DNA from 2 places in the Miniphocaeibacter sp. genome. Region 2 is predicted to be linked to the other one. Evidence: a T-box and tRNA genes for the amino acid it is inferred to sense, from the RefSeq annotation. Region 2 holds a T-box; the other holds one or more tRNA genes.
The links. The T-box of region 2 lies ahead of WAO56_RS01140 (proline--tRNA ligase). A T-box ahead of a tRNA ligase gene usually reads a tRNA of that ligase, here a tRNA-Pro.
Positions count from the first base shown of each region.

Region 1: it has a tRNA-Pro gene. The T-box ahead of WAO56_RS01140 (proline--tRNA ligase) is inferred to sense a tRNA for this amino acid. The anticodon was not compared.

Region 1 is NZ_JBASWB010000083.1:195,533-212,464, reverse strand. Features, by position in the region: gene WAO56_RS12640 (YczE/YyaS/YitT family protein) at 24-653, opposite strand; gene WAO56_RS12635 (sensor histidine kinase) at 1,045-2,193, shown strand; gene WAO56_RS12630 (response regulator) at 2,171-2,809, shown strand; gene WAO56_RS12625 (ATP-binding cassette domain-containing protein) at 2,904-3,839, shown strand; gene WAO56_RS12620 (ABC transporter permease) at 3,848-5,014, shown strand; gene WAO56_RS12615 (ABC transporter permease) at 4,998-6,071, shown strand; tRNA gene WAO56_RS12610 (tRNA-Pro) at 6,150-6,226, shown strand; gene WAO56_RS12605 (recombinase family protein) at 6,395-6,751, opposite strand; gene WAO56_RS12600 (cell wall-binding repeat-containing protein) at 6,874-8,307, opposite strand; gene WAO56_RS12595 (hypothetical protein) at 8,339-8,875, opposite strand; gene WAO56_RS12590 (hypothetical protein) at 9,539-9,829, shown strand; gene WAO56_RS12585 (hypothetical protein) at 10,124-10,282, opposite strand; gene WAO56_RS12580 (hypothetical protein) at 10,503-11,045, shown strand; gene WAO56_RS12575 (M28 family peptidase) at 11,055-11,987, shown strand; gene WAO56_RS12570 (hypothetical protein) at 12,026-12,517, opposite strand; gene WAO56_RS12565 (aspartate/glutamate racemase family protein) at 12,663-13,364, shown strand; gene WAO56_RS12560 (hypothetical protein) at 13,382-13,858, opposite strand; gene WAO56_RS12555 (ABC transporter permease) at 13,892-14,974, opposite strand; gene WAO56_RS12550 (ABC transporter permease) at 14,961-16,070, opposite strand; gene WAO56_RS12545 (ATP-binding cassette domain-containing protein) at 16,060-16,932, opposite strand, start outside.
Region 2 is NZ_JBASWB010000010.1:19,216-36,147, forward strand. Features, by position in the region: gene WAO56_RS01075 (dihydrofolate reductase) at 1-124, shown strand, start outside; gene WAO56_RS01080 (zinc-ribbon domain-containing protein) at 220-1,299, shown strand; gene WAO56_RS01085 (1-phosphofructokinase family hexose kinase) at 1,312-2,223, shown strand; gene WAO56_RS01090 (SH3 domain-containing protein) at 2,277-3,131, shown strand; gene WAO56_RS01095 (substrate-binding domain-containing protein) at 3,297-4,175, shown strand; gene pstC (phosphate ABC transporter permease subunit PstC) at 4,186-5,073, shown strand; gene pstA (phosphate ABC transporter permease PstA) at 5,063-5,899, shown strand; gene pstB (phosphate ABC transporter ATP-binding protein PstB) at 5,892-6,641, shown strand; gene phoU (phosphate signaling complex protein PhoU) at 6,653-7,300, shown strand; gene WAO56_RS01120 (response regulator transcription factor) at 7,316-7,945, shown strand; gene WAO56_RS01125 (sensor histidine kinase) at 8,002-9,063, shown strand; gene WAO56_RS01130 (nitroreductase family protein) at 9,200-9,715, opposite strand; gene WAO56_RS01135 (zinc-ribbon domain-containing protein) at 9,843-10,748, shown strand; T-box leader at 10,786-10,975, shown strand; gene WAO56_RS01140 (proline--tRNA ligase) at 11,127-12,869, shown strand; gene WAO56_RS01145 (nitroreductase family protein) at 12,870-13,610, shown strand; gene WAO56_RS01150 (MATE family efflux transporter) at 13,650-15,008, opposite strand; gene WAO56_RS01155 (MarR family winged helix-turn-helix transcriptional regulator) at 15,001-15,453, opposite strand; gene WAO56_RS01160 (class I SAM-dependent methyltransferase) at 15,638-16,315, shown strand; gene WAO56_RS01165 (YkoF family thiamine/hydroxymethylpyrimidine-binding protein) at 16,288-16,536, shown strand; gene WAO56_RS01170 (HD domain-containing protein) at 16,576-16,932, shown strand, end outside.

The DNA of each region.
Region 1 (16,932 bases), on a different contig from region 2:
ATATGAATTTTTTATGTTTAAATTTAATTTTTAATAGTTATTTTTCTTATTAAAGGATTTGATATTTTCTTATACCAAAAATCAATTAAGGGACCATTGAAAAATGCATTTATAACAGTACCAATTCCTACAGGTCCTCCAAAAATCAAGGCAGAAATCATAAAGATGATATCTTGAGCCATTCGTATATACTTGTACTGAATATGGCTATAATCAGTTATTACGAGGGTTATGGCATCGTAAGGAGCAACACCTAAGTCAGCTGAAATATAAAAGGCAACTCCAAAAGTGAAAAATATAGTTCCCAATATTAAGAATAAAACCTTAAAAGGAAAGGTTAAATCAAAAAAAATAATATTGGATATGAGTTTAGTAAAATAATCTATTAAAAAACCAATGGAGACCATTGTTATTAAAGTACCAGGTCCAATATACTTTCTTCCAAAAATAAAAATAAAAAATAAAAATATAAGATTTAATATAAATTGATAGGTTCCTAAAGAGAGCCCAAATAAAGAACCAATAGCAATATTTGAGGCAGTGTAGGTATCGACTCCTACTTGGCCAACATTTAAAATAGCCGCTCCTAATGCAATAATAAGTACGCCTGATATAGAGAATATAATCTTTATAAATGTTTCTTTATTACTCATTTTATCACTTCCTTTAACTATATTAGCATCTCAAATTAGCTAGTAGTTGTCAAATTATTTAGTATTAGAATTTTAAGCTAGTTATAAAATATTTTTTAAAAGTTATGTATAGAAGTAATTAGAATAGTAAGAAAGTATAAAATCTATAAAAATAGGTAAAATTACTTTAAGGATTACTGTGAAGGGTATTAAGAAGAAAGGAAGATAGTTAAACTAGGAAATAAGAGCATGTTAATTTATTAGCTAATATCTATAAGAGAATAACTTCTTACAGATAAGTTAAAATAGTATAAGATTTTAATGAACATAGATTGAATTAATTTAATAATATTAGTAAGATAGATATTGTTATACTATAATGAATTGTAAAATAAAAAATAAAGGAAAAAACATGACAAGATATTTAGAATATACATTAAGATATTTAATGATAATATTTGCTTTTGTATTTGCCATTTTAAATAAGAGTATGTCATTATTAAATTTTTCTGTATTATTACTGTATATTGTTTTTTTCCATCTTACAAATTATGAAAAATTTAATGTAAATATAAAAATTGTTTTAATATTGTTGGAGATCTTACTTGGTATATATTTAGCTAGGGGAAATATTTTCATTATTACCATATATATGGTCAATCCAATATTAGATATATTAAAGGAATTAAATATACCTATGGCTCTTTTGTATTTACTTTCTATAGTCGTAATAGCTATCTATTACTTAAGATTGAATTTTGATATATATAAAATATTTAGTTTTATTATTGTTTTTATTTTTTCTGTTACTCTAGGGTATGCTTTAAGACAGAATAAAAAAATAAAAATAATGGAGAATAAAATTGATGAATTGATTTTAGACAAGAAAGAATTAATTAATGAACACAGAAACAAGGATATTCTTCTAGAAGAAATTTATACAAATAAAGAAAGAAATAGAATATCTAGGGATATTCACGACAGTGTTGGTCATAGACTTTCAGCAATAATAATTCAATTATCAGCAATAGAAAAAATAGCAAAAATTGATGGAGATAAAGCAGCAGAATTAAGTGGTAATTTAAGAAATTATGCAACAGAAGCACTAAATGATATACGAAGGGTCCTAAGGAGGATAAAGCCACAAAATGTTGGTAAAGACGAACTAATAACCCTAATACAAGAAATAATAAATCAAAACTCTAAGTTAACTGGCTTAGATATTAAATTCAAATTTTCTTCTAAAAGGTATTCTGTTCCAAACAATATAGAAGAGGTTTTTCTAAATGCAGTAAGGGAATTTATTTCCAATAGTATTAAACACGGAAAAGCTTCTTTAATCTATATTAATTTATTTTATAAAGAAGATGAAATAATTTTAAGTATGAGAGATAATGGTATTGGCTCAGAAAAAATAGTAAAGGGAGTTGGATTAACAGCCCTAGAAGAAAGAATTAAGGAAAATAAAGGAAGTTTAACAATAGAAACAGGAAAACAAAAGGGGTTTTCTGTTAATATAGCTTTTTATAGAGGTAAATATGATAAAAGTAATGTTAGTTGATGATGAAAAATTAATAAGGGAAGGTTTAAAAATATTAATTACATTAGATAATGAAATAGAAGTTGTTGAAGAGGCAAGTTCAGGAAAAGAAGCATTTGAAAAATTTAAGGAAAAAGAAATAGATGTAATTCTCCTAGACATACGTATGCCAGAATCAAATGGTATAGATGCTATTAGATTAATTAATGAGTATGGAAAAGGAAATACAAAAATATTAATTCTTACAACATTTAAAGATACAGAATATATAAACGAAGCAATAAGTTTAGGAGCTTCTGGCTATTTATTAAAGGATAGTGATCCAGAATCCATAATAGGTGGAATAAAATCGGCCTATTATGGAAATGTAGTTTTAAACAGTGAAGTGTCTGAAATAATCTTAAATAGTAAGAATTCAAATAAAAAAGAAATAAATATAGATAATTACAAGATAACAAATAGAGAATTAGAAATAATTAAACTTATAGCTGAAGGCTACAGCAATCAAGAAATTGCTAACCAATTATATTTATCTGTAGGAACGGTTAAAAACAATATCTCCTCAATTCTTCAAAAATTAGAACTAAGAGATAGGACCCAAATAGTAATATTTGCTTATGACAACAATTTAAGATAAGGCTAAACCATGACTAAAGTCATGGTTTTTTAGTTACTAAAGGCAGTATTTAATTTAATAATAATCTAGTAATATATAACTTAGGAGGTATTATATGAATATTTTAAAAGTAGAAAAAATAAATAAATCTTATGATAATAAAAAAGTTTTAAATAATGTAACTATGGAAGTAGAAGAAGGGGATTTATTTGGATTAATTGGGCCAAATGGAGCGGGAAAATCAACTTTAATACAAATAGTTTGTGGATTACTGGGACAGGATTCTGGAAGTATAGAATTATTTGGCATGAATTATAAGAATAACAGCATAGGAATAAAGAAAAGAATAGGTCTTGTTCCTCAAGAATTAGCGATTTTTGAAAACTTAACAGCCAAGGATAATTTAGAGTATTTTGGAAGAATGTATGGACTAAAAGGGAAGGTTTTAAAAGAGAGAATTACAGAAGTTTTGGAACTAATAGGACTTGACCCTAAAGATAAAAAACAAGTTCAAAAATATTCTGGTGGAATGAAAAGAAGATTAAACTTAGGTTGTTCTGTTTTACATAAGCCAGACCTTCTGATTTTAGATGAACCAACAGTAGGTGTAGATGCACAATCTAGAAATAATATATTTGATTATTTAAGAAAAATTAATAAAGAAGGTACAACAATAATTTATACATCACATTATATGGAAGAAATAGAAGCCTTATGTAATAAAATATTTATTATAGACCTAGGTGAAGAAATTGCTTATGGTGAGAAAAGTGAGTTAAAGACAATGTATGGAAGTAGTTCAATATTAACTATATATTTAGATAGGATTGAAAATGGAATTCAAGAGGAACTGAATTTAATAACTGGTGTTTTAAATAGTGAAGTTGATGAAAATAAAATAATAGTTAAAGTAAATAAGAAGGAACTAAACTTTACAAATATATTTAAACTAATAGAAAATAGAAATTTAACAATAGAAAACTTTACCATAAAAGATTCAAACCTTGAAGAAATATTTCTTAATCTTACTGGAAAGAAACTAAGGGATTAGGTGATTTTATGATAATAGCAACTCTTAAACAATTTTATAGTACTATAAAGAAAAATTTTGCAAGCTATTTCTTTACATTTTTAGTTATGCCTATTGGGCTTTCCTTGTTACTTTCAAATGCAAATACCAGTTTATTTTCAGGGGAAATTGAAATAAACCCATTAAGTATAACAATTAAGGATAAAGACAATTCAGAGTATTCTAAACTATTAGAAAAAATATTTAAAGATAAAGAAATGAAAAAATTCTTTAAAGTTGAAGACAAAGGAGATTATTTAATTACAATCCCTGAAGAATTTGAAAATGAAATATTAGAAAATGGTAAATTTAATATAACAATTGAAACTATAGAAGATAATTCTAGTATATATGGTTTGGAAACAATAGAAAGTATTTTAAATTCAGTAGGTAAGGGAATAGTAAAATCAATAGAAAATAATAAAATATCGGAATCATTAAGTGAAGTAAATTTAAAAGCACAAGTTTTTAACGATTTAACGCAAATGCAAAATACTGTCTTTTTAGAAAATAAAAAAATAGAATCATCATCAAAATTAACAAGTCAAAGTTTTTATGCAATGACATTAATGCAGTTTTTATTTTTAAACTATCTTTTATCTGCAGTAGTAAGTAGTAAAAAACTATCAGAAACAACAGCGCTTTTTCAAAGAATAGATATGCTACCGGTAAATAAAATTAAGTACAAATTAGTAGATACATTGGGGGATTCTTTTATACTAGTACTTTTTGCCCTTATTTACATGTTAATATATAGAATTTTAGCTAAGGCATTTATGGAAAATTTCGGTATGTATATATTATCAATACTAGTTATTTCAATAACAGTAGGCTTTATAATATTTCTATTAAATAACATAAAAAAAGAAGTTGCGATGATTTTAGCAAATATAGCAATGTATTTACAATTGGTTTTTGGTGGTATGATAGGACCTGTTGATAAATTATTTTCCGGAACTATAATGGAAAAACTAAGTAATATTAATTTAAATGTAATATTCTTAGATCCTTTAATGAGTGCTTTTAATAATAATATTTCATTAAAAACATTTATTCCTCATATAATAGTAATAATCATATGTATTATTATTTCACTAATTATTATAACAATTAAAGAAAAAGAAAGAATAGGGGGTAATTATGAAATTATTAAATAATTATTATGCAAATATAAAAAGACTAATAAAAAGTCCAAAGATTTGGTTCATTTTTGTAATTGTGCCTGCTTTCATGTACTTACTATATTTCTTTATGTTTAATAATAGCGGAATGTCTTATAATACTTATGGAATAGTAGTAGAAGACACTGGAAATAAATATGAAGAACTACTTGAGGTTTTTGGAGAAAATCCTAATATAATAAAAAATAGACAAGAGGCAACTAAGCTATTGGAAAACTATGATGTAAGTATAGTTTATTTAATAGGGGAAAACTTTTCAAAGGATTTAGAAAACAATAAATTCCCTAAAATTGAAAAACTATTTGTAGATGATTCAGGTGTGCAAATAGAAGATAAATTGATTAACGACAAAATAGGTGAATTATTAGAGAAAAACTATCTTAAAACGAATAATATAGATGTTGAGTCTTTAAACATACAATCTGAAGTAAATATTAAAACTGTAAATAATAAAACAGATGTAAATGGATATTCTTTGATTATTTTAATGTTATGTTGCTTTTTTATAATATCTTTTATAGGTCAAATAGGACAGGATATTATAAATATAAGTAAGACAAGAGTTTTAAGTAGAATATTGATTTCACCAAATAAAAGCTTTACAAATATATTTGTAATATTTTTAAGTTATTTAACCTTAGTAGGGACTATATTTACTATAATGACAGCAATAGGGTTTAAGGTTCTACAAACAGAAAACATGGAATATTTTAGATTAATTTTAATGATATTTTCAATTTCTGCCTATTCATTATCATTTGTAATATTAATTACCAGACTAGCTAAAAAAGAAATAGTACTTTCAATGGTACCCCTTGTAGTAGGAATAATGTTTTTTATAACATCAGTACTATATTTTAATAATGTTAATATTCCTAATTGGGCTGAGTATTTATTTTACTTAAATCCTTTATATTGGATTATAATAACAGTAGAAACAAATAATTTAATTAATTTAATTCCAATATTGCTTATGACCCTTGTATTATTAACGTTTGGTAGCAATAAATTGGAAAAAATGCAAAATATTTAAAAAAACTTTAAAAAAAAGCTTGCATTATTTTAAAATCTGTATTATAATAAAAAAGTCGTCAGTTGATGATGACTTCGTCGGGGTGTGGCGCAGTCCGGTAGCGCACGTGGTTTGGGACCATGGGGCCGGGGGTTCAAATCCTCTCACCCCGACCATCTGTATACCCGACTTTTCGATTGAAAGGTTGGGTATTTATTTTTATGTTCATAGTGTCATCAAATAATTCTACTTGGTATATAAATATACTGAGTAGAGTTTTTTTATCCTCATTTGTAAGATTTTTAAAATCGTTAAATTGATACATAAATCCCCTTATTTCATCTTTAGAGTATGGAATATGTCTTAAAATTCAATAATTGCTCTCCAATGGCTTTTTTACGCTTCTGTATGCTATTGTTTTTATCAACGATACCTTGATTCATAACACCATTTAAAATTGCATTATTTAAAACTTCTTCCTCAGTATCTAATTTTTTTAATTGCTCTTTTAATACAAGAAATTCTTTTTCCTGACCTGATATAGTAGTTGTTAAATGTTCATATAATTTATCTATATATTTATCAATTAGTAAAATATTATTTCTTTGTGCATATTCTTCAATTGCTCTTAACTGTGCATCAATACTTTCTTCTCTTTGATTATCACTAGAAAATCTAGCATATGCCACTGCTTTTTTCATTGTTCCTTCTTAATAAAAGTAAAGGATATATGGTATATTATAGTTGTTTAGACTAGGGCATATACCATATATCCTTTTTTATAAATTATTCATGCTGTAACATGAGGGGCTTTTTATTTTATCTATCTAATAGAGTCTTCTATCATTTTAACAAAATCTGTATTCAATTCTTTCAATGATTTTATTTTATTGGTTGCAGTATCATAATCTTTTTTATACTTTAAATACTCATCATACAGATCATTTTTTGTAACAGTTTTGTCTTGTCCGTTGTAGACTTTTATTTCATCAATTCCAAATACAACACTATTCTTGTATGTTATGGAATCTTTATTTACTATAAACTTATTAGCTGGGTGGCCAGAGCCAACTCCACTTGTTAAAAAAGTGTATATATTATTATCTTTTATCTCGTAATAAAATTCCATATAGTCTAGATTTCTACTTTCAAACACTCTTTCATCTGAGATACTAGTCATCAAAAACGCCTGTAAACCCTTATCTAATTTATCAAAATTATTTTCAACTGGAGCCGGTGTTGGTGCAAGTTCACCTCTTAACTCCTTTTCTATATTTTTAGAAACAGATTTTTCTCCTCCAACTATAATTACATTTTCAATATTAGGATTATTGTTGATGTAATTTTTAGTAGCTTCACTAAAGTTGGTTGGATGAGTTAATAATATTGCTCCATTATTCATGCTTGCAACTGGTGCAGATGCTAAAGCATCAGGAAATTTTGTTCCGTCTACTAGAACAATTGTGTCTATATCTATATTGAAATTTTCCTTATAAGAATCTGCAACTCCTACAGCAGTAGCGTATCTGTCTTTTCCAGCAAATCTATAAAAACTTGGGAAGTCAAAAGAGCTAATATCTATATATGGGATTGAGTTTGTTCCTCCAAAAATCATATAAGGTTTCATTGTAGATTTGTAAGGAAGTAAGGAAGTTGTAGAACGAACACCATCTCCACGGTCGAAATTAAATTGACCTACTAATGGGGCTGCAGATAAGGCATCAGCAAAATGGTTACCATCTATTACAGCAATTCCGGATTCTTCAACTTCTTTTTCAGTAATAGGATTTCCAAGAAGTTTAAATCTAGTAGTGGCTATTTTTTTTGCTGTACCCAATCTGTCATTTCCAGCCAATCTTTCAACAGAAACTCCTAGTAGTTTTAGAGAGTTTTCAACACCAGCAGATATTGTAGAAGTTCCTCCTAATAAATATACTTTCTCAACTTCCAGTCTTTTAATTTCGCTAGAAACTACACTTGGAAGGTTATCTTTTCCGACCAATAGAATTGGAGCTTCTATTTGAACTGCTAGAGTGCCTCCAACTAATGCATCTGCAAACTTCTCTCCACTTGCTACAACTGCGTATTTTGATTTGTCAAAAGTTGCCTTACTAGCTTCTACTGCTGTCTCATATCTTCCTGCACCTGCAATTCTTGTTACATTTAACTCTCTTGTATCAGCTAAAGACGTAACTGGAATTAAAGATGATACAGTTAAGGTTGTAGCCAATACTAAACTTAAAATTTTCTTTTTCATAAATTCCTCCAAATATTATTTGTTTTATATTTTAATCAGGCAAAATGCCATGATCTCCATATTCTGTAGCAATTGTAAAATAACTATCATCAGCAACATCGTATTCTTCTAAATATCCATTATTATTTATTCTAAAAGTAGTGATTGTGGTAACGTTTAATCCATCAATACTATCTTGTTTTATTACAGCGTTCCATTGAAATCCATCATGGTCTATTAGTATCATATAAGGACTTTCAGTTAAAAAAGACCATTCAGGAGTAGATTCCCTATATTTAAGAACGCTAACAACCCAATCTTCAAATTGATTATGGGTTAAATCTTTTGTGTTAATTGAATTAGTAAAGGCATTATCTGAAGAATTATCAGTTTTTTCTATAGTTGAAGCTTCAGTCACCTCTGTTATTTCTATTATTTCAGTTGGATTAGTGGCTTCTGTTGATTCAACATTTTCGGTATTAATTGCATTCGTTTCTAAATTATTGTCTTTATTTAAATCGTTCTTATTACTACAAGCAGATAGATTAAAAACAATAATTAGAATTAAGATTAATAATTTCTTTTTCATTTTATCCTCCTATTATAACTTGCTAGAATTTATTAAAAATGTCACCTTGAAAGGTTATTGCTCTATCTATAATTTTAAGGCTAGAAAGCTCATCATTAAAACAAACCATTGTTTCATATTTTGGGTTTTATGATTTTAAAACAACAATATTTTTATCTTTTATATGTTTTACTCTTTAGAATAGCTTCATCACCAATTATAATTGCGGCAATTCACGGTTATTTTCTATAGCTTGTTTTATTATAAATATAACATCTCCATCTTGGATTTTTGTGTTTATAATATTCATACCCATAGTTTTTAGTCAAAAATCTATAAGTATATATGTGTCAACTTACCATAGCTTTCTTTATCTTCATCAGCATAGATAGGTTCTTCATATGCTATTTTCCTCAACAAAGGGATTTTCTTTTTATAAACTGTTCTTTTACTGTAACTTACTTTATTAAATATTATATCGTTTTTTACATCTAAATTATAAAACTTAATAAAAATACGGAAATCTGTTAACAAATGAGAATGCAGAACTTAGGGATAGGCTACTCTAAATAGGCTAGCTTTATACTAAACATGATAGAAACTAAATAATAAGAAAAAAAGAAACAAGATAAACTTATTAATAGTAATAATAAATACTATTTGATTTAAAGAAGGGAGATTGATTTGAGAAAGATTAATAAAAATCATATTATTATTTTTAATATATTGTTATTAATATGGTTTAGTTTAGATATGATAGGGTTTAAAATAGGTGGAAAAGAATTAGTTTCTCAAGTTTGGAAAGAAGATGGAATATTCTTTATTATATATTCACTAAGTTTTTTTATATTGAACACTATAACAGGTATAAAAGTATTGATAACAGTATTATCTATTTGGCTTATTACTCAATTTTTAAGCCATGAATTATATACAATAGTTGGTGAAGGGGAAGGTAAAATAAGGTTTTTTTAAATACAATAAAAGTATTTGAAAGTTCATCTAAATATATACCGGACTTATACCATATTATTTTATATATACTTATACTACTAGTCTTAATTACAGCAGTAATATATTTTTATGATTTAAGGAAATTAGATTAATAAGTAAACCCCCTAAATTCAGAAATGAATTTAAGGGGTTAAATATATTGATATAGAAACAAAGTAGTAAGTTATAAATAAAAACAAATTTAGTCCACAACTAGAGAAAATATTTGTAATTGTTAAAGCTTATTTTATACATGATTTCTGACTATTATTATAATTAGTTATATAGATAATTTTTGTTATTATCAAATACTTTAAAAACATCATCATAAAATAATATAGCTTCATCTTTTAATAAGGAGCAAACTAAGTCAAATTCATTTTTATCAATAAGTAGATATCTATTATTAATATCCTTTAATAGTAATTTTTCCATGCTACCTCCTATGGATTATTATTAGTTTAGTATTCTTAATTATAACATTAATAGTGTGTTTTTTTATAATTTATACTATAAAAAAACTTACTGTATTTTTTAATAAACTAAAAAATTCTTCATTAATAGATTACAGGACTTTGTTTATTATTAATAATAAGTTATGATTTATATGTTAATAAATTTAAAACAGAGGGAAGAGAACATAGGAGAATTGAGAATGAATAATAATATTTATGTTTTTAAAATAGGTTATATAGATAATAGGAGCTACTTAGTAAAGGAAATAGAAGAAGGGAGATTACGTCAGGGCTGGGGAGCTATGTTTGATGACAAAAAGCCAATGGCAATTTTTTATGGAAAGTTTAAATTTCTTCAAGCCTGGAAGGATAATTGGCCTTTAGACAAAACAGACCCTAAAAGAATTAACGAGATATTTTCTCAACTGTTATTAATGAACGATTTTAAGAAAGGTGACATATTAGTAGTTCCTAATATGCCGGAAGACAATTATTTTAAATTACTAAAGGTTACAGATGCCTACCGTTTTGAATATAATACCGGTAAGGAAAAAGAAATTGATGATTATAGGCATATTGTACCAGTAAAGGAAGTAGCCACTATTTCTTTTGACTATGATAGTAATAGTGAGATAATCTTTAAAGAGATTGGTTTAAATGAAAAAAACATCTATAAGCTAGATTCAGAAGAAATTTTTAAGGCTATAAATAATTTGATTTTAGAATTTAATTTAAAGTACTAGGAAGTAACAATGTCTGACAATATAAGAGAACTAATGGAAAAATTCCAAGTTAGAAAAAACTATGAAGATAAAAGTAAGTTTATTAATTGGCTGCAACAAATTATTAAAGCTATGGATTATGACTTTAAGATTGATAAGTATAGCTCTAAAGGTAGAAATTTAATAGTAGGAGATGTTAATAATGCAGAAGTTATTTTAACAGCCCATTATGATACTCAAGTGAATTACTTTCTTCCTATGTTTATGGGAATGAATTGGCTAGGATTTATTATAGGTCAATTATATATTTTGTTTATTATTTTACTACCGGCAATTTTAATAGATTTGTTTTTTAAAAATATTTTTAATTTAAATATACCAAATATTTTTATAGTTCTAATTGTTGTACTTACATTTATTTATACTCAAACAGGACTTGCAAATAAAAATACTCTTAACGATAATACTTCCGGTGTAGCAACATTAATTAATATTATGGAAAACTTAGATGATGTTTATAAAAATAAAGTATGTTTTGTATTTTTTGATCAAGAGGAGCTAGGACTAATAGGTTCAAGTAAATTTCAAAAGAGATATGGGAAATTTATAAAGAATAAGCCATTAATTAACTTTGATTGTGTAGCTAATGGGGATAATTTGTTTTTTATTGGAAAAAAAGATTTTAGAAATTCTATCTTTAATAATACCTTAACAAGTTCAGTAGAGAAGATAATGGAAAATAATATATACGGTAAAAAGTATGTAATAGGACCGGCTAATAGATATATTTATCCATCGGATCAATTAATTTATAATAATAGTCTTGCTGTTGCAGCTTTAAAGAAAGCTCCAGTTATAGGATACTATTTAAACGGAATTCATAATTCAAGGGATAAAATTTTTATGAAAGAAAATATTGATTTAATTACAGAAATAATTATAGACTTTATTAAAAAGATTTAAAAAAAGAAGAACCTAGTAAATACTAGGTTCTGTTTCATTTATTTGGAAAATAGAATTACATTTGTTGAATCTTCCTTAATTTCAATACTAATATTATAATTAGTAATCATATCTTTTTCTTTAGATATAATACTATCTAATTTTTCTTCCATTTTAATTGCTAATTCTTCAGCAGTTCCTGAACTTGTACCGTCTTCTAGAAAGGCATGTATTTTAATAGAGTTATTTTCCACATCTATATTAAAATCTCTAATTTCTGCATAAACATCAATATTTCTAAATTCTTCTTTCATTTTGTTTTCAATACTAGTAGTTACATTAGTAGGTATGGATATTTCTTCTTTTGTAGCTTCTTCATTGCTATTCTCAGTTTCTTTTATAGCTTCAGTTTCATTTGTGCTACTTTCGCTTTCCTTTTCTTCTTGTATACTAGCTTGGTTCTCTGTTGTGCTAGTTGTATTTTTAGAACTATTACAAGCGGTTAAGCCTAGTGATAAAATTAAAGTTAATATTAATAATTTTTTTTTCATTTTTCCCTCCAATATTTTATTACAATATAATTCTACCACAAAAAAATACCTATAAAGTTTACAATATATCTAAATCTATTGTATAATTTGGTTTAGTGAAATAATAAAGTATAATATTATGAATAATTAAGGAAAATGAAAGTTGGTGACAATTATAAAAAAACTCGGAATAATAGGTGGTATGGGTCCTTTAGCAACATCTTTATTTATGAAAAGAATAGTTGAAAGAACTCAAGCTTACAAGGACCAAGACCATATAAATACAATAGTTTCAAATCATGCAACTTTACCTGACAGAACTGAGGTAATTAGAAAGAACAAACCGGAAGAATTTCTTAGTAAGATTGATGAAGATATTAAATTAATGGAATTTGCCAAAGTAGATAATATTGCTATTCCTTGTAATACATCACATTTTTATTTTGATGAAATACAAAAAATGACAAATATAAATCTTATTAATATGGTAGATGAAACTATTAAATATATTAAAAATAATACGAATTTTAATAAAGTAGCTGTCCTAGGAACCTATGGTACAATGGGATGTAAAGTTTATGATAAATATGCTTTATTAAATGGTTTAGAGGTTTATTCTTTAACAGATTTGGAAGAAAAAATTTCTGTAGACACTATTTATGATGTTAAAGAAAAGATGATTTTAAAATCTGAAAAATTTAATGAACTCTTAAGAAAATTATCTAAAGAGAATGTAATTTCAATCTTGGCTTGTACTGAACTTAGCTGTCTAGATCTACCGGCTGATTTAAAAAATTATTATATAGATGCAATGGAAGTTCTAGTAGAAAAATCAATTGAATATTCAGGTGGAAAAGTAAAAAGCTAGAGAGTTTTCTCTAGCTTTTAATAGTATTCTTTTAAATCATAGTCATATTTTGATATTTCCTTTTCCCCATTTTCATTTTCAAATTCCAATTCATAAAATATTGGTCTAAATTCTGAAAAGTCAATATCTTCAAAGGATTCTACATCAATGGATTTTAAGGTAGTACCCTTATCTATAGCGTTACAAGTAATTGTAATAATACTTCCAGTGTTATTAGTTAAATCCATACTTAGCTTAGTAATATTGTAGTTACTGTTATTACTTATATCGACTTTACCAAGTCCATTTTCAAATTCTCTTGCAAGGACTATTTCAATATCTTCAGCTTTAGGATGTTTTCCACTTGTATCAACATATTTGTTACTATTATTTGTTTCTACTGTGGTGCTTATATCTGTTTCACTAGATTTTTCTAAATTAGAATTATTTTTATTACATGAAACAATAGTAAGTAATATAAGTATTACTATTAAACTTGAAATTTTATTCTTCATTTTATCACCTACTTGTATTATAACAGGAATTATTTATCTAGAATAGGAAAAATCTCCCTTTTTCTGTCTATTAACTATCATATTTATAAGTATAAGAACACTAGTCATAATTCCTTGTACCAATATTACTTTAAGTAGCATATTAAAATCCATTTTATTACTTGCCTTTATTCCCTCTAAATACCAGTAAGGTGGGAATATTGAAGAAAGTTTAATTAAATACTGTGGCAAAAACTCCTGTGGAACAAATACCCCTGTAATAAAACATAGACTTAGGGAGATAACATTGTTAAGGGCACCGTTATTAGAAGAGTCCTTTGACCTGGAACTTACTAAATAGGCAAGGGCAACCATTGGTATTGTAAAGGCTATTAAATTAATTAAATATAAGGGATATTTTTCCAAACTTGTCTTATTTTTAAACAGTTCCAGTAAAGAAAATCCTAGGCAAACAAATAACATTAATATTAATGATGAAGCATATATGGAAATAATGAACTTATTAAATTTTGTTTTAGAAACTCTTACCCTGTTTTCTACACCATCACGTAAAAAGGAATTATATCCTAAATATATAATAGATAGGGAAAAAAGTATTATTATATAGGTTAGGTAGGTGTAATAAAATTCTGTATTATTTCTAGTAGTGTTATTTAATATTTTAAAGTTTGTATTTTCAGATAATATATTTATACTTTCTTTATTGGAGTTTTCAATATTATATTTTTCTAAAGTAGCATTGGTGTTTAAATATTCGTCTATAGACAGATTTATGGCTGTAGGGGCAACAGAGTCGTCTTTTGCAAAATAGGATAAGTTATTTTCCTTGTCAATAAATAAAACGTAGGCGGTAATATTACCGAATAATTTGTCCTTGGCTTTTTCATCTGAAATATTTTCTTTTGAAACCCTATACTTAGTTTCTAAAAAGTCGATTAAATTTTTGCTTTCACTATTATTTGCCTTGTCAATTACTGTTATATGATAATTTGTGTCTAATGTTTCAACATTGGAACCATTGTTAATACTTAATAATATAGTAAAAAGTACTATATATAAAATTAAAGACCATTTATTTGCAAAAATTATTTTAAAATAGTTTTTAAATGTTTTCATTTTTTCTTCTCCTAGTGGTGAATAATATTAATATTACGAAGATTATAATCAAAGTAAATATATTAAAAAGATTTAATAAATAGCTACTATTATTTTCAAAGTAATAAATGTTTTTGTAGGCCTTAGTAATTACAGTTGCCGGATTAATATATTTTATTATAGGTAATTTTTCTTCTATAACATATGGAGTAGTATTAACCATCATTCCTGCTAAGAAACAGCTAAAGACATAAACAATTGCACTAATATTATACTTACTAGCAAGTTTTACTTTAAGCACCAAGGATATTAACACACCAAATAATAAGCCTAATATTGTTCCCAAGGTTGAAGTAATAATTACTTTAGGTAGGTATTCTATAAGGGAAGCTTTTAATATTAGTAAATAGGCTACAGCAACATATGTTACAAGGAGGGAAAAGGTTAAGGCTCCTAAAAATTGTGAAGTAATCAGTTTAAACCTATTTACAGGTGAAGCCAGTATTCTTTTTACATATTTCATTTCCGATTTTGGATTTAAAACCTCTCCAATGTCTATACCCTGATTTGCAGCAGAAAGGCAGGCCATAGCAAGTATTGTAAAGAAGAATATAAGTGATTCGTTTTTACTGGATGAATCAAATTTATTTTTAATATTATTATCTTTATTATAGGTATCCATAATTTCTTCAGGATTAATATTTATGTCCTTGGCTAAAACTTTTCCATACATCTTACTAATATGGTTGTACATATTTACCGTTTCATAAACTAAAGAGGAATACAAATTATAGTCATTAACAACTACTTCTAAATCTTTATTTCCTTTAATGTAGGCGGTAATTTTTTCTTCCTTTAAATCTTTTTCATAGTTAGAACTTTCAATAATTTTAAAAACTTTTTCCTTACCCGATATTTCAATTTCTTCCAAAGTTTTAGCAACAGTAGTATCTTCAACTGCAATAGGAATTGTTTCAAAAAGATTTTCACTATCTATATTTGCAATTGTTAAGTTAAAAAGTGTTAAAAGTAAAATTGGAAGGGTTAAACTAAAAAACAAGGTGGACTTATTTTGAAATAGTTCCTTCAGTTTTAATTTATAATAATTAAAAACCATTATCTCTTAACTCCCTTCCTGTAATTTCTAAAAAGACATCATTTAATGTTGGAGTTTTAATATTAAGGGAATCATATATAATATTGTTCTTATTTAAATAATTTATTGTATTACTAATAGCTAAATCATTTTCAACAATTATTTTTAAATCATTCTTATTTTTTAATATCTTACTTACACCGCTTATGTTGTTTAATTCACCCATATAGTTTTTATCTATTTTTATATTTGCTATTTCCAAGGAATTTCCTAAACCGACAAATGATTTTAGTTCCTTAGATGTTCCTGTAACTAGAATATGACCTTTGTCAATTATAGAAATTTTATTTGCCAAATATTCCACTTCTTCCATATAGTGGGAAGTATAAATAATAGTAGCTCCTTTTATATTTAATTCCTTAATACCTTCAAGGATTTTATTCCTACTTTGAGGATCAACAGCTACAGTAGGTTCATCAAAAATAATTAATTCCGGTTTATGGGCTATTCCACAAGCAATATTAAGTCTCCTTAGTAGACCTCCACTTAATTTTTTCGGTAAAAATTTTCTAAAATCATTTAATTCTACAAAGTCTATTGCTTCTTCAACATATTGTTTTCTTAATTTTTTATCTTTAATATAAAGACCACAGAAGAAATCTATATTGTCATAAACATTTAAATCGTAAATTATAGAAATATCTTGAGGGATATAACCAATTTTTGCCTTAATATTATTTTTACTTGAATTCATTTTTTCATTAAAAATAAAAATTTCACCTTTTTCATAATTTAAGAGAGAAAGAATACAATTAATTGCTGTAGTTTTTCCCGAACCATTAGGTCCAACTAAACCATATATATCACCATTATTAACAGCTAA
Region 2 (16,932 bases):
AGATACCCATATACCAAATTTACTAGAAGATAAAAACTTTGAAATAGTATCAGAATCGGAAGAGTTTTTCGATAATAAAAATCAATTAAAATATAAATTTTATGAATTTAAAAGGAGGGTCTAACTTAAGTTAGGCTCTTTTAATTATTACAAAAAAGCTACAAAATCTTTTTAATAGAAATGCTATGCTATAATAGTTTTATTAAAAGAGGTGATAGAATGTATTGTCCAAATTGTGGGAAAAAAATACCTTCAAAATCAAAGTTTTGTCCAATGTGTGGATTTAATATAAAGGAATTTTTTGATTCAGCATTAAAAAATGATGAAGAAGTTGACTTAGAAGAAGAATCAAAAGTAGAAAATAATAGGAATAATTTAGAAGCTAGTGAACAAAAAGAGCCAGAAGAATTTAATAATAAAGAAAAAACAAATAGTAATAGACTAGAGGATTTATTTGTAAACAAAGAAGTCGTAGAAAACAACGAGGAAGACGTTGAAAATATAGATTATGAAGATAAAGATAGTACTAGAGTAGTTAGCGATTTATTTAAGGAAAGTAATTTAAAAGATACAAATTCGAAAGAAACAAATAATAATTCAAAAGAAAATAATATAGAGACTAATGTAGAAAAAAGAAATTTTAAAGATTATTTAAATATAGTAAAAAAATATACAAATAAAGTATTTTCTAAAATTAGGAAAAGTCAGGAATTGATTTATAAGAAAAGTGAAAAGTCAGTAAAACAAATGATTTTAGGTGAAAGTAAGTACTTGAATCTATTTATAATTTTAACAACTATAGCCTTAATAATACCTACTTTTTCAATAGTAAGAGTATTTCTTGCTGGAAAAACCGTTGGAAAATTCATTGGTTTTATAGTGATGATTTTAGGAACTATATTAAATTTATGCATTACAGCTGCAGGACCCCTGTTATCGCTAAAGGTGCTAACCTTTAATTATATACCTAATATAGACAAGGCAACGACAAAAACAATAACAATATATACAACAAGCTTAATAGCTTTACTAAAATTATTAGTTTATCTTCTAAGTAATATAGTTATAAGTATGCAAATTATATTATATGACCAATTTAGCTTTAGAATTATCTTAACAACGATTATAATATTATTAATAGAGGCTTATTTTATACAAGCTTTATTATGGGATAAATTTAAAAGGGATAAGTACGTGAAGGTATTTTCTACGATTTTTATATCTGTAACAGCGGCAGAATTACTTTCAGTATTAATATCTAAACCAATAATATTTATATTATTAGACATTATAAAATAGTGTGGGGGTATTATGATTTATACAGTAACTTTAAATCCATCAATGGATTTACTAGTAGAAGTAGATGGAATAGAACCAAATATTACAAATAGAATGACAAATGATTTAAGGGTGCCAGGTGGTAAGGCTATAAATGTAGCAAGGGTACTTAGAAGACTAGGTATGCCTTCAGTAGCTACTGGATTTATTGGAGGATATACTGGGGAATTTGTAAAAGACTGGTTGAAAATGGAAGATATAAACACCTCTTTCATAGAAATAGATGATGAAACGAGAATTAATATTAAACTTCTTAATCAAAATATTGTTATAAATGGAAGAGGTCCTAATGTATCTATAAACGAAGAAACTGAATTTTTATATTTTATGTCCAGAATCCAAGAAGGGGATACAGTAATAATGATGGGAACAATGCCGCCTTCTTTAGATGAGGATTTACAGGACAGGATTATTTCCATATGTAAGGCAAACAAGGCTGAATTTATAGTAGATGCAGAACCTAAACAGTTAAAGGAATTTATAAAAAGAGGTCCTTTATTAATTAAACCTAATTTATCTGATGTTGAAAAAATGTTTAATGTAAAGCTGGACTCTCAAGAATTAATAGTAGAGTATGGCTTTAAATTATTGGAACTAGGTGCAAAACATGCAATAATATCAGTTGGTGAAAAGGGAGCTTATTTATTTAGTGGCGGACATGCTTTTAAAGGAGAAGGTGTAAAAGGAGAAGAGGTAAGAAGTGAAGGTGTTAGAGATTCAATGATAGCAGGTTTTATTGCAACTTATATAAGAACCTCCAGCCTAGAAGAATCTTTTAAAGTAGCTATGGCTTCTGCAACAGCAACAGCTTTCTCAAAGGATTTAGCAAAAAGACAGCAAATAGAGGACGTTTTAGATAAAATTATTGTTCAAAAATTAATATAATATTTACTTTGTATAATAATATGTAGTATATTATACATATTGATAGTAAATAAATGGAAGGTGTAGAGATGGCAAGTAAATATAAAAATAAGACATTAATTGCTATAGCCAGTATAATTGGAATAATAATTTTTGCTTTAATACTGTCATTTGGAATTAATAAGTCTGGAGAAAAGGGACTTATTAAAGATGCTGAAAAATATATGGAAGAGGAAGAATATAAATCAGCTATAGAAATATATTCTAGATTAATTTCAAAAACAGGAGACAAAACATACAGAGATAAAAAAGAAGAGGCAGAAAAACTAGAAGTTGAAAAAAATTATTATGAAATCGGTATGAAAAAAATAAAATCAGATGAGTATATATCTGCAATAAATAGTTTTTCTAAAATCGATAGAGAGGATTCTGTCTACTATAAAAAAGTACAGGAACAATTGAAAAAAATTGAAGAATCAATAATAAATGAGGCGAAAATAAATATAAATAATGATAACACCTACTTGGCTTCATCAATGTTAAATGATTATTTGCGAGCAGTTGGGAAAAGTGAAGACGTAGAGAAACTTTTAAAATCCATAGAAGGGGACAATGTTGCACAAGTTGATCCAACAGATGAAAAGGAAAAAGATAATAAAAAGAAAAAAACAAATTTAAAAACGGAAGAATTACCGAAAGATAGTAGTAAATGGGTAGGAAAAACCGTAGAAATAAAAAGTGGAAAAGCTAACTTAAGGAACGATTCTAGTATTAGTGGTAAAGTCGTAGGAATTGCCGTTGCAGGAGATGCTATTACCATTACGGAAATTTACGATGATGGTGGAAGAATTTGGTGTTATGGAAAAATCACCAGTGCAAAAACCGGTGAAACAGAAACTGCCTGGATATCTAGTAAAAACCTACAATAATTATATTTTTAACAGAGTGATAAAAATTCACTCTGTTTTTTATTTTGTAGATATAAAACTATATATAAAATGATTTTACATAAATTTAACATAGATACTGTTTTTATTTAACATTGTTAGCTTAAAGTAATATTGTGAAGAATTAATATTAATACGGAGGAGAATATGAAAAAAATTTTCAAGATATTGGCAATTAGCTTAAGTTTAGTAATGGTATTAGCTGCGTGTGGTAATTCAAAGGATGGTTCAAAGGAAAGTGGAGCAGGTTCATCATCTGTATCTGGTGAAATAACTGTTATTTCCAGAGAAGAAGGATCTGGAACAAGATCTGCATTTGTTGAGCTTGCTGGAGTTCAAGATGAAAATAAAAATGATTTAACTTCAGAAGAAGCATTTATACAAAATAATACAGAAGCTGTTATGACAGCTATAGCAGGAGATAAAAATGCTATAGGTTATATTTCACTTGGCTCTTTAAATGACACAGTTAAGGCTTTAAATATAGACGGTGTTGAAGTTAGCAGTGAAAATGTAGCAAATGGTAGTTACAAAATAGCAAGACCATTTAATATAGTTACTAATGACGACTCAAATGAAGTGGTAAATGATTTTATTACCTATATTCTTAGTAAAGATGGACAGGATATAGTTGAAAAAGAAGGATATATTAAAAGTGAATCTGAAGAAAAGGAATATACTCCATCAGATGTTAAGGGAAATATTACAATAGCAGGTTCATCATCTGTAACACCGGTTATGGAAAAACTAGTAGAGGCTTATGGGGAAATTAACTCAAATGTAAAAATACAGGTTAATCTATCTGATTCAACAACAGGAATTCAATCAGTTAATGATGGAGTTGCACAAATAGGTATGGTGTCTAGAGAGTTAAAGGATAGTGAACAAAGTTTAAATAAAACAACTATAGCTTTAGATGGAATAGCTGTTATTGCTAATAAAGAAAATCCTATTGAAGATATTAAATTAGATAATTTAAAAGATATTTATACTGGAGAAATAATGGATTGGGAAGAAGTAAAATAGGAAGGGAAATATGGATAAAGAAAAAAATAAAAAAATATTTTATTTTAAGGAGAGATCTTTTAAAACATTAGCTTTGATTTCTACCTTTGCATCAATAATAGCCGTAGCAATAATTTGTATATTTATTTTTTCAAATGGATTGCCAGCTATTAAAAAAATAGGAATATCCGAATTTCTTATGGGGACCAAATGGTCCCCTACTTCTAGTCCTGAGAAGTTTGGAATTTTACCTATGATTATTTCAAGTGTTTATGTTACCTTAGGAGCGATTATAATAGGTGTTCCTACTGGAATTTTCACAGCTGTTTTTATGGCAAAGTATTGTCCTAAGAAAATATATTCTTTTTTATCATCAGGTATTAGTTTAATGGCAGGAATACCTTCTATTATTTATGGTTTTTTTGGACTAATAGTAGTAGTTCCTATAATAGGAAGTATTATAGGAAGAAGTGGGTTAACTATGATTTCTGCAATAATAATTTTAGGAATTATGATACTACCTACAGTTATTTCCCTTTCAGAAGCAGCTATTAGAGCTGTTCCAAGTAGTTACTATGAAGGAGCGGTAGCTTTAGGAGCAACAAAGGAAAGAGCTATTTTTACAGTTGTACTTCCAGCAGCAAAGTCTGGTATAATCTCTGCTATAATTTTAGGAATAGGTAGGGCAATAGGAGAAACCATGGCTGTTATTTTAGTTGCAGGAGGGCAAGCACGTCTTCCTAGAGGACTTTTCAGAGGAGTTCGAACTATGACTATGAATATAGTCTTAGAAATGGGATACGCTGCAGATTTACACAGGGAAGCATTAATTGCAACAGGAGCAGTCTTATTTATATTTATTCTGATAATTAACTTATTATTTGTTATAAGTAAAAGGAGGAATAAAAATGAAAACTAAAAGTAAAATAATAAAAGGACTAACATATTTATTTACAGGAATTACATTTTTTTCTTTGTTTTTCATAATAGCCTTTATTTTAATAAAGGGAGTTCCTCATTTAAACTTAGGATTATTTCAATGGAAATATACAAGTGAAAATTTATCGATGATGCCGGCAATTATAAATACATTGATTATGATAGTATTAGCTCTAGCAATATCAGTTCCTTTAGGGGTTTTAACAGCAATTTATTTAGCTGAATATGCAAGCCAAAAAAGTAAAATTGTAAATTTAGTAAGAATAACAGCTGACACGCTTTCAGGAATTCCATCTATTGTTTATGGTTTATTTGGAATGTTGTTCTTTGTTATATATTTAAAATGGAATATGAGTATATTAGCTGGTTCAATGACAGTTGCAATTATGATACTACCACTAATAATGAGAAGTACAGAAGAAGCCTTAATTGCTATTCCCCAATCCCTACGAGATGCTAGCTTCGGTTTGGGAGCTGGTAAAGTTAGAACAATTTTAAAAATTGTTATTCCATCTGCAATGCCGGGAATTTTAGCAGGTGTTATTTTAGGAATTGGTAGAATAATTGGAGAAACAGCTGCCTTGTTATATACTTCTGGTACAGTGGCAGAAGTTCCTTCACGAATAGTTGGAGAGGCTAGTGGCGGTAGAACCTTAGCCTTGCATATGTATGCTTTATCCAGTGAAGGATTAAATGTTAATCAAGCATATGCTACAGGAGTTATTTTATTAATTGTAATATTAGCAATAAATTTTCTGTCTACTAAATTAGCAAAAAAATTAGGAAAGGATACTATTGATGAGTAAAATTGAAATATCAAATTTTAATTCCTATTATGGGGATTTTCATGCCATAAAAAATATAAATATGAATATAGAAGAAAAAGAGGTTACAGCATTTATAGGACCATCTGGTTGTGGTAAATCAACATTGTTAAAAAGTTTAAACAGAATGAATGACCTTGTTTCCTCATTTAGAAAAGATGGAAATATATATTTGGAAGAAAAGGAAATATTTTCAGAAATAGATGTTTATGATTTAAGAAAAAGAGTTGGAATGGTTTTTCAAAAACCCAATCCATTTCCAATGTCCATATATGATAATATTGCATATGGACCAAGGACCCATGGAATTAAAGATAAAAAAACACTAGATGAAATAGTTGAAAAATCATTAAGACAAGCTGCAATTTGGAATGAGGTTAAGGATAATTTAAAAAAATCGGCTTTGGCACTATCAGGAGGACAACAACAGAGAATATGTATAGCTAGAGCTATGGCAGTTGAACCAGAGGTTATACTACTAGATGAACCGACATCTGCCCTTGACCCAATATCAACAGCTAAAATAGAAGATTTGTTAGAAGTAATTAAAAAAGAGTATACTATAGTTATAGTAACTCATAATATGCAGCAAGCTACTAGAGTGTCAGATAAAACGGGTTTCTTTTTACTAGGTGAATTAGTTGAATTTGATAAGACAGAAAAACTGTTTTCTTTTCCTAGTGATAAGAGGACAGAGGATTATATTACAGGTCGTTTTAGTTAATTGGAGGAAATATGAGAAATAAATTTGATAGGGAACTAGATAAACTAAATGCTGAATTAACTGAAATGGGAGAATTGATTTCAGAAAGAATAACAGATGCTATTAGTGCCTTTAAACATAAGGATTTAGAAAAAGCAAAAAAAGTTTTAGATGGCGATGATGATGTAAATGAAATGGAAAGAATTATTGAAAAGAGAGCTCTAAAATTATTACTTCAACAACAACCTGTAGCATCGGATTTAAGACTTATTTCAGCATCCTTAAAGATGATTACAGACATGGAAAGAATAGGAGATCAGGCAGCGGATATTGCAGAAATTACATTAAGCATGTCTACATTTACCAAAGATGACACCTTTGACACCATAATGAAAATGGCAGCTTTATCAATAGAAATGGTAAAGGAAAGTATAAAGAGTTTCGTTACTGGAGATCTTTCTTTAGTAGATAATATACGTGAACATGACAATAAGGTAGATGCTTATTTTAATGAAGTAAAGGAAGAGGTAATTAAGGAATTTAAAAGCTCAGACACAAATCCTGAATATGCAGTTGATGTTTTAATGATAGCAAAATACTTAGAAAGAATAGGAGATCATGCAGAAAATATTTCTGAATGGGTAGAGTTTTCAATAACAGGAAAACACAGTAACAACTAATACTGTAGGTGGATTATGCATAATATTTACGTAGTTGAAGACGAAGACAATATTAGGGATCTAGTAGTTTACGCCTTAAATAATAGTGGCTTTAAAGCTATAGGTCTACTTGGTTACAAAGAGTTAAAAAACGAAATTTTGAAAAAAAAACCGGATTTAATAATTCTAGACATAATGCTAGAAGAAGATGATGGTTATGCAATACTTGAAAAATTAAAATCCAGTGAAGAATATTCTGAAATTCCAGTTATTATGTTAACAGCTAAAACCGATGAAATGGATAAGGTTAGAGGCTTAGATATGGGGGCAGATGACTATATTACAAAGCCCTTTGGAGTAATGGAATTAATTTCAAGAATAAAAGCGGTTTTAAGAAGGACGGGAGTTTCAAAAAAACCAGATTCTAAAAATATAGTAGAGTTTAAAAATATAGTAATAGATTTAGATAAAAGAGTTGTAACAGCAAATAATAAAGTTTTAAAATTAACCTACAAGGAATTTGAATTGTTGCTGTACCTTATTGAAAATAAAAATATAGTCTTAACAAGACAAAAATTAACTGAGGAAATTTGGGGATTTGATTACGAAGGAGAAACTAGAACAGTTGATGTTCACATAAGAACATTAAGACAAAAAACTAGGTGAGTTAAGTAATTATATAGTTACAGTTAGAAATGTTGGATATAAAATAGTGGATTAAAATGAAAAAAATAAATCGAAAAGCATTAAAAACAATACTTTGTATTTATATGGTTTTACTAATAGCACTATTAACTTTCTTAGCTATTTTAAACAAGCCTTTATTAAATGAAATCTTAATAAACAACATCTTTATTATCCTATTGTTATTAGTAATTACCTTTATAGTAAATTATTTAATATTAAGTAAAAAAGTTAGTAGAAATAATTTAAATTATTTAGCCGATATTATTATTTCAGAGGTGTTTAATGAAAATAAATTAGACATAGAATATGAAGAAGATTTAAAACAAATGCTAAAGAAATTAAATAACGAGAAAAAAACAAGTATGTATTCTATGGAAAAATATAAAAATGCTGAAAAAATCAGGTCGGAATTTACAGCAAATGTAACCCACGAATTAAAAACCCCATTAACTTCAATAATGGGTTATGCAGAATTAATAGAATTAGGCTTAGCCAAAGAGGAAGAAGCTAAATCATTTGCAAAAGTAATTGGGGAAGATGCAAATAAGTTATTAATGACTATTAATGATATTATAATCCTTTCAAAATATGATGACCCTACATTAATAGAAATTGAAAAAGAACATTTTTATATAGGGGAATTTATAGAGGAACTTGTAAAAAGTATAGAAAATGTTGCTTCTTTGAAAAAGGTTAAAATATTAAAAGAATTGGATAATTTTGAAGTTTTTGCTGATAAAAATAAAATCAAGGACTTAGTTAATAATCTATTATCTAATGCAATTAAATACAATAAACCCTATGGTATAATAAGGGTAAAATTATATAGGGAAAATGAAAATTGTGTATTGGAAATATCCGATACTGGTATAGGAATAAAAGAATCCGATATAAATAGGATTTTTGAAAGATTTTATGTTGTAGATAAAGCCAGAGGGAAAAAATCGGGAACAGGACTGGGCCTTGCTATTGTTAAACATGTTGCACTAGTTCATAATGGTACAATTGAAATAAAAAGTAAAGTAGGTAAAGGAAGTACCTTTACATTTAAGTTTCCACTAAATGAGAATAAGGTAAAAAGCCAAAAAGAACACTAAAAAGTGTTCTTTTTTCTGTAAAACTATTATAAATAAAAACAAGATAAATATATTACAAAAATTATTAGAGATTATTAATATATTCATCTCTATTATACAATACTTGATAATAATTATCAACAAATATCAGTTGAATTTAATACTTATTAAAATGTACCTTATCCATAGGTAGTTTATCTAAATCATGAGGTTTTTTATCTTCATCACCATAACCGATTCCTATAGTGCAAAGTATATTTTTGTTTTTAGGAATATTTAATACTTCTCTAATTTTTTCCTCAACATTTTCGCCTTTTAAATTGATTTTCTCAAAAGCGTGTCCCCAGCAGGTCTTTAATCCCTCAAGTTCAGCTGCAAGCTGTATATAGGAAGCAATAATAGCTCCATCGGCAATAGCAGTACCTGACTCTAGGTCCATAACAACAACCATAGCTAAAGGTGCATTTTTAAGAAAACTAATAGCTTCAGGTCTGGCATCTGCAATTTTATTAATAAGCTCCTTATTATTTATGACAATAATATCCCATGGTTTTTTATTTCTTCCGGATGGTGCAGTTAATGCAATTTCCAATATTCTATTAATTTTTTCTTCTTCAACTTCTATATTCTTGAATTTTCTTACGGATCGTCTATTTAAAAATAAATTATCCATGAAATCACCCCTTATTATAATATTTTATCAGTTTTCTTAAAATTTTTGAAATAATGTAACTATTTATGAAAGATTCTTATGATATAATTGTTTAATATCAAATAATTGTTTATTTTAAGGAGTTAATATGCGTTGCAAATATTGTGGCGAAAAAATAGAAAAAGATTATAAATTCTGTATTTCATGTGGGAAACCAATTGAAAATACATTAGAAAATAATAATGAAAAAAAGCAAGGTACACAGACAATTGAATATTATGAAATTGAAACAGATATGGAAAAAAAGGACGAGAAGTATGATTTCAGTCAGTTTTTATCAAGGGATGAAGTTGAAGAAGAATTAGAAGAAATAGATATTAGTACTGGTAAAGACAAGAAAGTTAATAGTGAATATACAGATGAAACTATAAGCTATAATGTTGAAGATGACCTTGAAGATACTAAGAAGAGAATTTTATTTGAAAGGTCAGACTATAATTTTTTTGATAGTATTAAGAAAAATAAATCAAAGAAAAAAGAATACTTTGACAAATCCTATATAAATAATGAGTCAAGAAAAGATAAAGAAGTTAGGGAAGAATTTAAGGAAGAATCGAAAAGCAAGTTTTATAATTTTCGCCAAGAAGACAATAAAAAAAGAATGGAAGATTATTCTAATGAAAAGCTAATAGAAGAAAGAATAGAAAAGAAAAAAAGACGAAAAAGAATATGGAAAAGAATAAGAAATATTATCTATAATATCTTAGTAACAATTATGGCCTTAGTATTATCAACAGTTTTAGTAGAACCTGCAAGATATTATTTATCGGAATTATTGAAGATCGATTTATATTTTTTAGGAGATAAAATAATTAATATTGGTATGTTGTTTATTATTTTATTTTTATTTATTCCATTTTTTAACTGTAGGGGAAATGCGAAAATTCCATTATTTTTCTTATGTATACTAGTAAGTTGGACAATAATAGGATGGATAATTTTATTAATAGTTTCTATTATGAGTAACAGGAAGTGGAAAAGGAACTATTGGTAATAAAGTTTACAAAAATATGGACCTATGATAAAATCAATTTATTCCAAAGAAAAGAAATAGTAGTTAATGGATTTTTTTAGAGAGAAAGTGGGTGGTGGAAACTTTTAAATGAAATTAATGAACCTATCTTCGAGGATGTATGAAAACATACAGGGTTGTGCCTTATAGCTTTTGAGATAATCAATATGATTAAATGAAGTGGTACCGCGTAGTCTTTCGCCTTCTAATAAGGTGAGAGACTTTTTTTATGGAATAATCCAATTTATAAAGTAAAATCTAGATTGGTTAAAAAGTTATTTTTTAATTATAAAAGTATTAAAAATATTTGTATATAAATAGAAAAAGAATTCAATAGTAAAAAACATGGAGGTTATTATTATGAAAATGTCTAAATTTTATATGCCTACTCTTAGGGAGGATCCAGCTGATGCAGAAATAGCAAGTCATAAATTGTTACTTCGTTCTGGTATGATAAGAAAATCCGCTGCTGGTATTTATTCTTATTTACCTTTAGGATATAGAGTTATTAGAAAAATTGAAAATATAGTTAGGGAAGAAATGGATAATTTTGGAGCTCAGGAAATATTAATGTCTGCCTTACAGCCTAGAGAAATTTGGGATGAATCTGGTAGATGGGCTACATTTGGTCCGGAAATGTTTAAATTACGAGATAGAAATTCAAGGGAGTTCTGTTTAGGACCAACGGCAGAAGAATATTTCACTACTTTAATAAAAGGTGAAGTTAAAAGTTATAAGCAACTTCCTTTAAATATTTACCAAATCCAAACAAAATACAGGGATGAAAAAAGACCTAGATTTGGAATTAACAGAGCTAGGGAGTTTTTAATGAAGGATGCCTATACTTTTGACACCGATGAGGAAACTATGAAGGAAGCCTATATGAATATGTGGAGGTCCTATGAGGTCATATTTGACAGGTTAAAGCTGGATTATAAAGTAGTAGCAGGAGATGCAGGTGCTATGGGAGGAAATAGCTCCCATGAATTTATTGCCCTTTCAGAAGTTGGAGAGGGAGTAATATTTTATAGCCAAGATAGTGACTTTGCTGCAACTGACGAGAAGGCAGAGGTTTATTATTCTGTTGACGATTCTAATATAGATATTTTACCTATGGAAAAAGTAACAACACCTAATTGTAAAACTATAGAGGATGTTGCACAATACTTAGGAGTTCCAGAAAGTCACTGTGCAAAAGCAATAGATTTAATTGTTGAAGGTAAACCAGTATTGGTATTTATTCCAGGTGATAGGGAATTAAATATGTCAAAATTAGTTGCTTATTTAGGAGTTCCAGAACATGAAATTGGCATGATGAACGATGAGGAAATTGTAAATCTTTTAAATTCTGTTCCAGGATTTACTGGACCAACGGAAAAAACTCCAGAAGATGTTAGAATTATAATTGATTCAAGATTAACGGAAATGCGTAATGTTGTTATTGGAGCAAATGAAGAGAACCATCATTATAGATATGCGAATTTCGGTAGGGACTTTAAGGGGGAAATTGCCAAAGACCTATTGATGATTCAAGAGGGAGACATTGACCCTAATACAGGCTCTGTATTAAAATCTGCAAGGGGAATAGAAGTTGGTAATATTTTCCAACTAGGTACTAAATATTCCGAAAGTTTAGATGCGAAATATTTAGATGAAAATGGAAAAGAAAAGTATTTTTACATGGGCTCCTATGGAATAGGCGTTACAAGATCTGTTACAGCAGTAGTTGAACAAAACCATGATGAAAAGGGAATAATTTGGCCATTAGTAGTAGCGCCTTATCATGTTATTGTAACTGTCGTTAATACAAAAAATGAGCAACAAAGAGAATTAGGAGATAGAATTTACGAAGAATTACTTTTAAAAGGTGTAGAAGTTCTTTTAGACGATAGAAAAGAAAGAGCCGGAGTAAAATTCAACGATAGGGATTTAATAGGTATTCCTCTTAGAATTACCGTTGGAAAAGGTGCAGCGGATAATATAGTTGAATATTCAACAAGAAAAGAAATGGTAAACAAAGAAATTTCTTCACAGGAAGCAATAGAAGAAGTAATGAAGGAAATTTCAGCAGAATTAAAATATTTGGATACATTTTATAGATAGATGAATGAAATAGTAAAACAAATTAAAAATAGAAAATCTGTAAGACAATATATTGAAAAAGATATTTCCGAAGAAGTAACAAATGAAATTTTAAAAGCAGCAATTGAGGCTCCTTCTGCAGGAAACCAACAGCTTTATTCAATAATAAAAGTTACAGATCAAAAAATAAAAGATGAACTGGCTATTCTATGTGATAATCAACCATTTATAGCAAAAGCTCCATTGGTGTTGGTGTTTTGTTCAGATTATAAAAAATGGTATGACCTTTATGATTATGGAAATTGTAATCCTAGAGAATTAGGATATGGTGATATGCTCCTTTCAATTTCAGATACGGTAATAGCAGCACAAAACACCGTAGTTGCAGCAGAAAGCTTTGGAGTAGGCTCTTGTTACATTGGAGATATATTGGAAAATTATGAGAAGGTAAAAGCACTTTTAAAGCTACCTAAAAATGTACTTCCTATTACAATGGTAGTTTATGGTTATCCTACAGAAAGTCAGGTTAGAAGAAATAAACCAAAAAGACCTAGTATTAAAACCATAGTTCATGAAAATACTTATAAGGACTTAAAGGATGAAGAGCTAGTAGATTTAGTTAGACACAATATAGGAAATGATACTTTTGAAAATTGGATAGGAAAATTTTGCAAAAGAAAATACAATTCTAAATTTTCAGAGGAAATGAATAGGTCAAGTAAAAAATACGTTGATGAATTTAAAAAAGACGATAGTTTTTAAACTATCGTCTTTTTCTTTCAATTATTTAATCAATAGGAACTATATTTTTGCCAAGGCCTTTTTAAATTGTTTTCTAAATAGTAATACTGTAAAGGTAACAGCTAAAATATCTGCAACTGGTTCAGCTGCATATACGGCAAAAGCCTTATTAGATGTAAAAACTCTAGGCATTATATATATAAATGGAATTAACAATACGAATTTTCTAGTAATTGCAACCATTATGGACTCTTTAGCATTTCCTAGGGACGTAAAGGTCATTTGGCAGGCTATTTGAATTCCAAATATAAAAAGTACTGCTAAATAAATACGCAAGGCTGTTTTAGTATAGTTAATAAGTTCAATATTATTTGTAAACATACTAGCAAATAATTTTGGGAATATCATAACAAAAGCCCATAGGGAAATTGAATATATTAAACTGTATTTTAAAAGTAATTTAAATCCGGACAAAACTCTTTCCTTATTTTTTGCTCCATAATTATAGGAGATTATAGGTTGAGCCCCTTGCCCTAAACCTTGTAAAGGTAACATAGCAAATTGCATAACAGAAGTTAAAATAGTCATTGCTCCTACGGCTATATCACCACCGTATTTTAATAAAGATGAGTTAAAAGCAACAAATATTATAGATTCACTTGCCTGCATAATAAAGGTAGCTAAACCTAAAGTTAAACTAGGTATTATTATATTAGCTTGAAGCTTAAAATATTTAGTTTTAATTTTCAAGAAGGTCTTTTTACCAAGTAAGAAGGAAACTACCCATATACAAGATAGTGCTTGGGAAATTATTGTAGCTAAAGCAGCTCCTTTAACTCCCATATTAAAAGCAAATATGAATATAGGGTCTAAAACTATATTTGTTACAGCTCCAATAAGTACAGAGTACATTCCTATTTTTGCAAATCCTTGAGCAGTAATAAATGCATTCATTCCTAAAGTAAGTTGGACAAATATTGTACCTATAGCGTATATGTTCATATAGTCTACAGCATATTCAATAGTATTTTCACTAGCTCCAAAGGCCATAAGAAAATCCCTGTTCCAAATTAATAAAATAATAGTTAAAACAATAGAAACTATTATTTGTAAAAAGAAGGAATTGCCTAATGTTTTTTCTGCTGACTCAGAATCACCTTTCCCCATAAAAATAGATGCTCTTGGAGCACCTCCGTTACTAACTAAGGCAGCAAATGCTGAAACTATCATTATAATAGGCATACACACACCAAGGCCTGTTAAAGCAAGGTGACCTTCTCCTGGAATATGGCCTATGTACATTCGGTCTACTAAATTATATAGCATGTTTATTATTTGGGCGACAACTGTTGGAATAGCTAGTTTTCGAAGTAGCTTTCCAATAGGTTCAGTACCTAAAAAATCTTTATCTTCATTCATTTTGTTCATCCTTTCCCAGTTCCGTTTTTATATTATTAACAATTTTATTGTTTAAGTAGTTAAAGGTGTTTAATTCTTCAGTAGTAAAACCTTTAAAAATCTCTTGTTTAAATTTTAATTTAGCATTAGAAATTTCTTCAGTTATATTAGCAGATTTTTCAGTTAAAATTAAATGGACCTTTCTTTTATCTAGAGAATCTGTTTTTTTAACTAAAAGTTCCTTTTTTATTAATAAATCAACAGCTTGGGAAACATTCCCCTTCTGCAACATACGTAATTCTACAATATCGGATGCAGTATCATAACCTGGATTATTGTATAGAAAACTTATAATATCCATTTCTATTTTTGTTAAATTATATTTTTTTCGTATATCTTGTAGACTAAATTCAAAGAATTTAATTATTTGCCTAAAGTTTACTAACATATTAAAATTATTATTCATAATACACCTCTATTAGTTCTAAAAAGAACCATATATCTTATTATACTAGTACTTATAAATTAGTCAAGATACAGTATAATAATATTGATTGAATAAAAATTAATAATAGAAAGTTTGAAATTAAGATTAAATATATATTATTAAAAAATAAAGTGATTATAAATTTAAAATTAAGAGGGTAGGCATGAAGGAAATTATTTTTGATGAATTTTATGAAGGTTATGATGAATGGTACAAGACAAAAATGGGGAAATTTGTAGACCAAATAGAAACTGACCTATTATTTAATTGTTTAAATCCCAAACCGGGAATGAAGATTTTAGATATAGGTTGTGGTACTGGAAATATTAGTTATAAATTGGCTAAATTAGGTTGTCAGGTAGTGGGAATAGATATATCTAAAAAGATGTTAGACAAGGCCAAAAGTAAATACAAGGGCGAAAGCGTTGAATTTTACAATATGAGTAGTTACAATATAGATTTTTCAGATATTTATTTTGATGCAGCAATATCTATGACAGCTTTTGAATTTATTTATGACCCTAAAAGGGCCTATGAGGAAATTAAAAGAGTTACAAAAAATAATGGCTCAATAATAATAGGAACTATTCAAAAAGGTGGAGAATGGCAAGAATTTTATAGTAGTAATATTTTTAAGGGAACGGCTTATGAAAAAGCAAGGTTTAAAACAGGGGAAGAAATTGAAAAATTAGATAAAAATAGTTTTGTTAAAAAGGAGGAATGTTTATATATTTCACCAACAGTTAAGGAAGATGAATTTAATTTAGAAAATGAGCTTATTGAAAAAGAAAAGGGGAAAATAGGTGGATTTGTATGTGTAAAATTCAAGAAGAAAAATTAATCTCCTGTCAACTTAGTTTTTATCCTTTAGGAAAAGATAGGGTAAATAAAGAAGTGGAGAAAGTATTAGAATTAATAAAAAAATCCAATTTAGAGTATATTATTGGAGATATGTCTACGGTGTTAAAAGGTGAAACAAGTAGAATATATAGCCTATTAGAAAAAATAACAAATACTGTTAAAAGTGATTTTGCTATGAATATTACTATATCGAATACTTGAGGTTTGTACTAATTTAATATAGGTATATTAGGAGATAAAATGGTAGAAGAAGAAAAAATTATAGAGGAATTTATGTTAAAATTCATGGATGATTCTGCTCATGATATTGAACATATTTACAGAGTTTTGAATTATTCTAAGATAATAGTCAATAATTATGAAGAGGCTGATAAAAAAATTGTAATTGCATCTGCCTTACTACATGACATAGGTAGGAAAATTCAGTTTAAAAATCCTGAAAAATGTCATGCAAAAGAGGGGGGAGAAATTGCCTATACTTTTTTAAAGAAAATAGGATGGAAGGAAAGAGACTGTCAACATGTAAAAGACTGCATAGTATCTCACAGATATAGAACTAATAATAAACCTAGTACAATAGAGGCTAAAATAATTTTT